2 regions of the Actinomadura kijaniata genome follow, and region 2 is predicted to be linked to the other one. Evidence: riboswitches for the same ligand, from Rfam matches in the RefSeq annotation. Region 2 holds a riboswitch; the other holds the start of a gene.
The links. Region 2 has a riboswitch for S-adenosylmethionine ahead of thrC (threonine synthase). Riboswitches for the same ligand answer to the same signal wherever they lie in the genome.
Positions count from the first base shown of each region.

Region 1: it holds a riboswitch for S-adenosylmethionine, as region 2 does, so the genes downstream of both, HNR61_RS13115 (aminotransferase class V-fold PLP-dependent enzyme) here and thrC (threonine synthase) in region 2, are expected to answer to the same signal.

Region 1 covers NZ_JACJIA010000003.1:223,939-227,339, reverse strand. Annotated here, with positions in the region: gene HNR61_RS13120 (SseB family protein) at 1-180, opposite strand, end outside; gene HNR61_RS13115 (aminotransferase class V-fold PLP-dependent enzyme) at 318-1,637, opposite strand; SAM riboswitch class IV at 1,686-1,802, opposite strand; gene HNR61_RS13110 (hypothetical protein) at 1,852-2,235, shown strand; gene HNR61_RS13105 (transglycosylase domain-containing protein) at 2,482-3,401, opposite strand, start outside.
Region 2 covers NZ_JACJIA010000012.1:284,523-287,923, reverse strand. Annotated here, with positions in the region: gene HNR61_RS36435 (hypothetical protein) at 1-363, opposite strand, end outside; gene HNR61_RS36430 (MoaD/ThiS family protein) at 490-768, opposite strand; gene thrC (threonine synthase) at 782-2,026, opposite strand; SAM riboswitch class I at 2,041-2,182, opposite strand; gene HNR61_RS36420 (cation diffusion facilitator family transporter) at 2,450-3,401, opposite strand, start outside.

The sequences.
Region 1 (3,401 bases), on a different contig from region 2:
CGCCTCGTTGGCGAGCACGTCGTCGATCATGTCCGGTGGAACGGGGACGACCAGCTCGCTCTCCGCCAGCAGGCGGAAGAACTCCCGCTGGTCCCCCGTGCGCACCGTCTCCAGCAGTCGGCGCTCAAGCTCCGACGTGGGCCGCCACGCGTCGGCCACGGCCGCCACCCCCTGTTTCATCGCGCGCTGCCTCTACCCCGGCCGGGCAGGTTACGGACCTGCCTACGCTACATGGGCGAACAGTGCCAAAGCGCCCTATCGTCCGGTTCTGTGGATGAGACGACCCGTCCGCGAGGCAGCGGCCGCGGGGCCGCGGGTCACCCGCGCGGCTCGCTCGTGAGCCTGGTGAGGGCGGCCAGCAGCCGGTCGACGTGCTCCTCGGTGCTGCCGATCCCGAAGCTCGCGCGCACCGCCGTGCTCTGCCCGTCCTGGCATCCCTCCCCGTTCTCCGCCGAGGCCAGCAGGTGACGAACGAACGGATGGGCGCAGAACTTGCCGTCCCGAACGCCGATTCCGTACTCACCTGAAAGCGTAAGCGCCACATCACGCGCGTTCCAGCCCTCGACGGTGAAGGACACGATTCCGACCCGGGGGTGACGCTCGTCCCACAGGGTGAGTTCCCGCACACCCGGAACGCGGGCCAGGCCGGAACGCAGCCGGGTCAGCAGCCGCTCCTCGTGCTCGACCAGGGAGTCCCAGCCGGTGGCGGCCAGCGCCTCGCAGGCGGCGGCCAGGGCGATGACGCCCAGCACGTTGGGGGTTCCGGCCTCGTGCCGGGCCTCGGGCTCGGCCTGCCATCGCGTGGTGTCGCCGCGGTCCTCGACCGACGCGCTGGCCCCGCCGCCCTTCAGGTACGGGTCGGCGGCGCGCAGCCAGTCCGAGCGCCCCGCCAGCACGCCCGCCCCGAACGGCGCGTACAGCTTGTGCCCGGAGAACGCCACGTAGTCCAGGCCCAGCGCGGTCATGTCGAGCGGCCGGTGCGGGACGTGCTGGGCGGCGTCGACGGCGATGCGCGCGCCGTTGCGGTGGGCGGTCTCGGCGAGTTCGCGCAGCGGCCACAGCTCGCCGGTGACGTTGGAGGCGGCCGTGACGACGAGCAGGCGCGGCCCGGTGGGGGCCTGCGCGAGGGCGCGGTCGGCGGCGGCGACGGCCTCCAGCGGGGACGCGGGGGCGGGCAGCCGCACCACGTTCTTCCAGGGCAGCAGGGTCGCGTGGTGCTCGGTCTCGAAGACCACGACGGTGGTGCCGGCCGGCAGGGCGTGCGCGAGCAGGTTCATCGCGTCGGTGGTGTTGCGGGTGAACACGACCGACGCGCGCCGCCACGCGCCCAGGAACGACCGGACGGTCCCGCGCGCCTTCTCGTAGGCGGCGGTGGTCACCTGGGAGGCGTAGCCCGCGCCCCGGTGCACGCTGCTGTAGTAGGGCAGTGCGCGGGTGATGGCCTCGTGCACCGCCTCCAGACAGGGGGCGCTGGCGGCGTAGTCGAAGTTGGCGTAGGGGACGCGGCGGCCGTCGTTCAGCGGAACGGTGACGTCGGCGCCGACGACGCGAAGTTCCCGGTCCGGAAAGCGAACCCCGTGCTGCCCGGAACGCGTCACATCGGGGGTGACGGGGGCTTCGGTAAGGGTGGCGGACATGGGCGGTACCTCCTCGGAATCCAGGGATCCCGGAAGGTGGCTCGGCGGGATCCGCGCTTGCCGGAACGCGGTGTTGCGTCCGGCCTGGTCCTCACCCGGGGCACCCCATCGCGGACGAAGGGTTGCCGGCCAGCAAGCCGGGGCTTGACGCTGGCGCTCATGACCTAGTGCGGAATTATAGACACACGTGATCGGGGAGCAAGTGGGAGGTCCAATGCGAAACGCGGCGTTGCGGGCGCTCGCCGGGGGAGCGCTGCTGCTCGCCGGCGCCGGTCCGCTGGTCGGCTGCGGGGTCCTCGGCGGGGGCAACACCGCCGCGGTCTGCGACGACACCAAGAAGGCGTTCCAGCAGTACATGTCGCAGGTCAGATCCCTTCCTGCCAACCAGCCGGCCCCCTGGGGGCAGGCCGTCCAGCAGCTCGCCGGGAAGGTCGACGGCCTGGCCGCCAAGGCGGAGGACGCGGCCCTGAAGAAGACCCTCAAGGAGGAGGCCAAGCGCCTGCGGGAGGCCGCCGGACCGGCCGGGACGGGCGACATGGCCGCCCTGGACGATGTGATGAAGAACACTCCCGCCCGCGTCGGCGCGGTCTGCGACTGACCTGGCCGGGGGACGCGCGGTGAGGACCGTGCCGTGGACGCCCGTCACTCTGCCGCCGGGCGGTCCGTGACGAGATCGGCGAGGTGTCCCGCGCGGAGGTTGGTCGAGAGCCCGGCCGCCAGGACCCCGGACTCGGGGAAGGCGCTCCGGCGGGGAGGCCGGACATCCGCGCCGCCGAGGCGGGTGAGCCGGATCAGCGGAGCGGAGAAGCGAGGAGGCCCGGCGTCCGCCGGGCCTCCTTCCGTGTCATCCTCGGGCGTCGGGTCGGTTGCCGTCGCCGGAACCGTCGCCACCGCCGCCGTTGCCGGGGCCATCACCGTTGCCGGGACCGTCCCCGTTGCCGGGACCGTCGCCGCCGTCCCCGTTGCCGGGGCCATCACCGTTGCCGGGGCCGTCGCCGTCGCCGGGCGGGGACGGGGGACGGCTGGACGGGGGCCGCTGCGAGTTCGGCGGGGTGGGCCGCCCGTTCGGGTTCGGCTCGCGTGACGGCGGAGCGGTCCGCCGGTCGTCGTAGCCGCCGCTGTCGTAGCTGCCGGGAGCGGACGACGGCGCGCCGAACGACTTGTACTCGAAGCCCTTGACGTCCACGGCCTGCGCCATGTAGCCGCGCCAGATCTGCGCGGGCAGCTGGCCGCCGTAGGCCCCGTAGCCGGGGATGCTGAGCGGCTTCTGGTCGCTGCGGAACATCGCCACGGTCGTCGCCATCTGCGGGATGAACCCGTTGAACCAGATCGCCGCGCCCTGGTCGGTGGTGCCGGTCTTCCCGGCCACCGGGCGGCCGTCGGGCAGGTTCGCGGCGCGGCCGGTGCCCGACTGCACCACCCGCTGCATCGCGTAGGTGGCGTCGCGCGCGGTCTGCTCGCTGAACGCCCGCTTGCCCTTCTCCTCGAACGTGCGGCTCCGGCCCTTGCCGTCGGTCACCGCCTTCACCACGAACGGCTGCCGGAACCTCCCCTCGGACGCGAACGTCGCGAACACCCCGGCCTGCTGCACCGGGTGCGCCGAGATGACGCCCAGCGGGAACGTGTACGCGGCGTTCGCGCCGTTGGCGGTGAGCTGCTCCTTGGTGTAGCCGAGCTTCTCCGCCATCTCGGTGACCTTGTCCAGGCCGACCTTCTGGCCCAGGTTGACGTAGGCCGTGTTGATCGAGTTCTGGGTGGCGGTCA
Region 2 (3,401 bases):
CCAGCACCAGAAGTGCACGTCGATCGCCGGGAGGGTGTCGGGCCCGACCCGCCACGGCGGGTTGGGGCGGCGCGCCACCTCCGGGAAGACCAGGTCCACCTTCACCGGGCCGGGCAGGACGACCAGGTAGCAGGCGTGGTCGCCGAGCGGGTCCCACTGGACGGCCACCGGGTCGTACGGCGCGACCAGCCGGGGCAGGTCGCCGGCGACCTCGCCGAAGTCCTCGACGCTGACGGCGAAGTCCCAGTCCGACAGTTCGGTGGCGGCGCGGAAGCCGTCGGGCGCCCGCGATCCGATCGGTTCGACGGCGCGCACCAGCGGGTGGTCCGCCACCGCCGCCGCGATCTCCTCCGCTGTTCCCATGCCAGGGCCCCTACCCCCGCCCATCAGGACAAAAGCCCCTTTTCCCGGCAATTGACAGGGGAAAAGGGGCCTGGTCCGGCCACACCCGGCCGCGGCGGGCGGCCGGGGCGGGAGCGGCCGGGCGGATCAGCCGCCGGCGACCGCCGGAATGATCGACACCTGCGTCCCGGCCGGGGTCGGGGTGTCCAGGCCGTCGGCGAACCGCACGTCCTCGTCGCCCACGTACACGTTCACGAACCGCCGGATCCTGCCGTTGTCGTCCAGGATCCGGGCGGAGATCCCGGAGTAGTTGGCCTCCAGGTCGGCCACGACGGCGCGCAGGGTGTCGCCCTCGGCCTTCACCTCCGCCTCGCCGCCGGTGTAGGTCCGCAGGATCGTCGGGATCCGCACAGACACGGTGCTCATGTTCGGTCCTTTCTCAGGCGATGCCCGCGGCGCGGAACGCCTCAAGCGACGGGGCGATGTTGGCGGTGGGGGCCACGACCGGCGCGACGGCGTCGAGGGTCTTCAGGCCGTCGCCGGAGTTGATGATCACGGTCTCGGCGCCCGGGTCCAGCCGCCCGCTCTCCACCAGCTTGCGCAGCACGCCGACGGTGACGCCGCCCGCGGTCTCGCCGAAGATCCCCTCGGTGCGGGCCAGCAGCCGGATGCCCTCGACGACCTGCTCGTCGGTGACGTCCTCGACCGCGCCGCCGGTGCGGCGGACGACGTCGAGCACGTAGGTGCCGTCGGCCGGGTTGCCGATGGCCAGGGACTTGGCGATGGTGTCGGGCTTGACCGGCCGGAAGACGTCCCAGCCGTTCTTGAACGCCGTCGCCACCGGGTCGCATCCGGCGGCCTGCGCGCCGTACACCTTGTAGGGCTTGTCCTCGACCAGGCCCAGCTTGATGAGCTCCTGGAACGCCTTGTCGATCTTGGTGAGCTGGGAGCCGGACGCCACCGGGACCACGATCTGGTCCGGCAGCCGCCAGCCGAGCTGCTCGGCGATCTCGTAGCCCAGGGTCTTGGAGCCCTCGGCGTAGTAGGGGCGGACGTTGACGTTCACGAACGCCCAGTCCTCCTGCTCGCCCGCGATCTCGGAGGCGAGCCGGTTGACGTCGTCGTAGTTGCCGTCCACGGTCACGAACGTGCCGCCGTACACGGCCGTCGTGATGATCTTCTGGGACTCCAGGTTCGACGGCACGAACACGGCGCTGCGGATCCCGGCGCGGGCCGCGGCGGCGGCGACGGCGTTGGCCAGGTTGCCGGTGGACGGGCAGGCCAGCACCTTGAAGCCCAGCTCGCGGGCGGCGGCCAGCGCGACGGCGACGACGCGGTCCTTGAACGAGTGCGTCGGGTTGCCCGAGTCGTCCTTCACCCACAGCCGCTGGAGGCCGAGCTCCTCGGCGAGCTGGTCGGCGCGGACCAGCCGGGTGAGGCCGGGCTCGGTGTTGGGCGTCTCGGCGACGTTCTCCGGAACCGGCAGCAGGCCGCGGTAGCGCCAGATGTTGCGCGGTCCCGCCTCGATGTCCGCCCGGGTGATCGCGCCGAAGTCGTAGGAGATCTCCAGCGGCCCGAAACACTCCTCACAGGCGTAGAACGGGCCGAGTTCGCGGACGTGACCGCATTCGCGGCAGCTGAGACCGGTCGCGGGTCCGAGATTCGTGGCAGGCGAGAATGCCATGGAGCGAGGCCTTTCCCCCATCTTTCCTGTGCCACCTTGGTCACAGGCCGGAGTTGGCACCACTTCCCGGTCGGCCTCGCAGGATCGCGAGAGCGCGCTTACCGGGCGGTTGCCGGGGCTTCGTAGGGCCGGTCCCTCCACCCCTCTGGATGAGCGATATGAAGTTGTGTGAGGGCTGAGCTGGAAGACCGGCCCGAGGCCACTGTGCTCCCTGCACCCCTCTGGATGAGCGATATGAAGTTGTGTGAGGGCTGAGCTGGAAGACCGGCCCGAGGCCACTGTGCTCCCTGCACCCCTCTGAATGAGCGATACGAAGTTATGTGACAAGCGTTATCACGCTGTCTGCGCTGAGATTACACGACCTGACCGTTTCGACGACAGGCGGTGTCCACTGTCTGAGACGCTACCCGGCTGTGGCCTCCCTCACGCCGTCGGATCGGCCGCGCGCCGTCGGCGCTGCCCGTTCGGGCTGGTCAGACGCTGGTCGGGGACGTGCGGAGCCTGGGTGGGGTCGAGGAACACGTGCCGGACGAGGGGCTCCTCCTCACGCAGCGTCCGGTCGATGTCCTCGGCGATGTCCTCGGCCTCGTCGGCGCTGATGGCGTCGGAGAAGTGGACCTTGGCGGCGACCAGCAGGGCGTCGGGCCCGAAGTGCATGGTGAACAGCTCGTCCACGCCGTCCACGCCGGGCGCCGAGGCGATCATGGCGCGGATGCGGCACTGGGTCGAGGTGTCGGCGGCGCGGCCGATGAGCAGCTCCTTGCTGTCGCGGCCGAGCACGATCGCGACCACGCCCAGCAGCAGCCCGATCAGGATCGACGCGATCCCGTCCCACACCACCGACCCGGTGATCTCGCGCAGCGTCAGCCCGGCCGCCGCCAGCGCCAGCCCGACCATCGCGGCGCTGTCCTCGAACAGCGCGGCCTTGAACGTCACGTCCGGCGTCTCGCGCACGTGCTCGACCAGGTTCCGGTCGATCCCGCGGGTCTCCCGGCGGGCCTGGGTGACCGCCCGCAGCCACGAGCCGCCCTCCAGCAGCAGCGCCAGCACCAGCACCGCGTACGCCAGCCGCACGTCGGCGTCGTCGGCCCGGCCGCCCCGGACGATCGTCTCGACGCCCTCGAAGATCGAGTAGCCCGCGCCCAGCACGAAGATCCCGAACGCGGCCAGCAGCGACCAGAAGTAGCGTTCGTTGCCGTAACCGAACGGGTGGCGGCGGTCGGCGGGCCGTTCGCTGCGCCGCAGCGACGCCAGCAGGAACCCCTGGTTCAGGGTGTCGGCGATCGAGTGCGCGCCCTCGGCGAGCATCGCGCTGGATCCGGCCAGCGCGCCGGCGATCAGTTTGGTGACCGCCAGGACCAGATTGGCCGCGCCC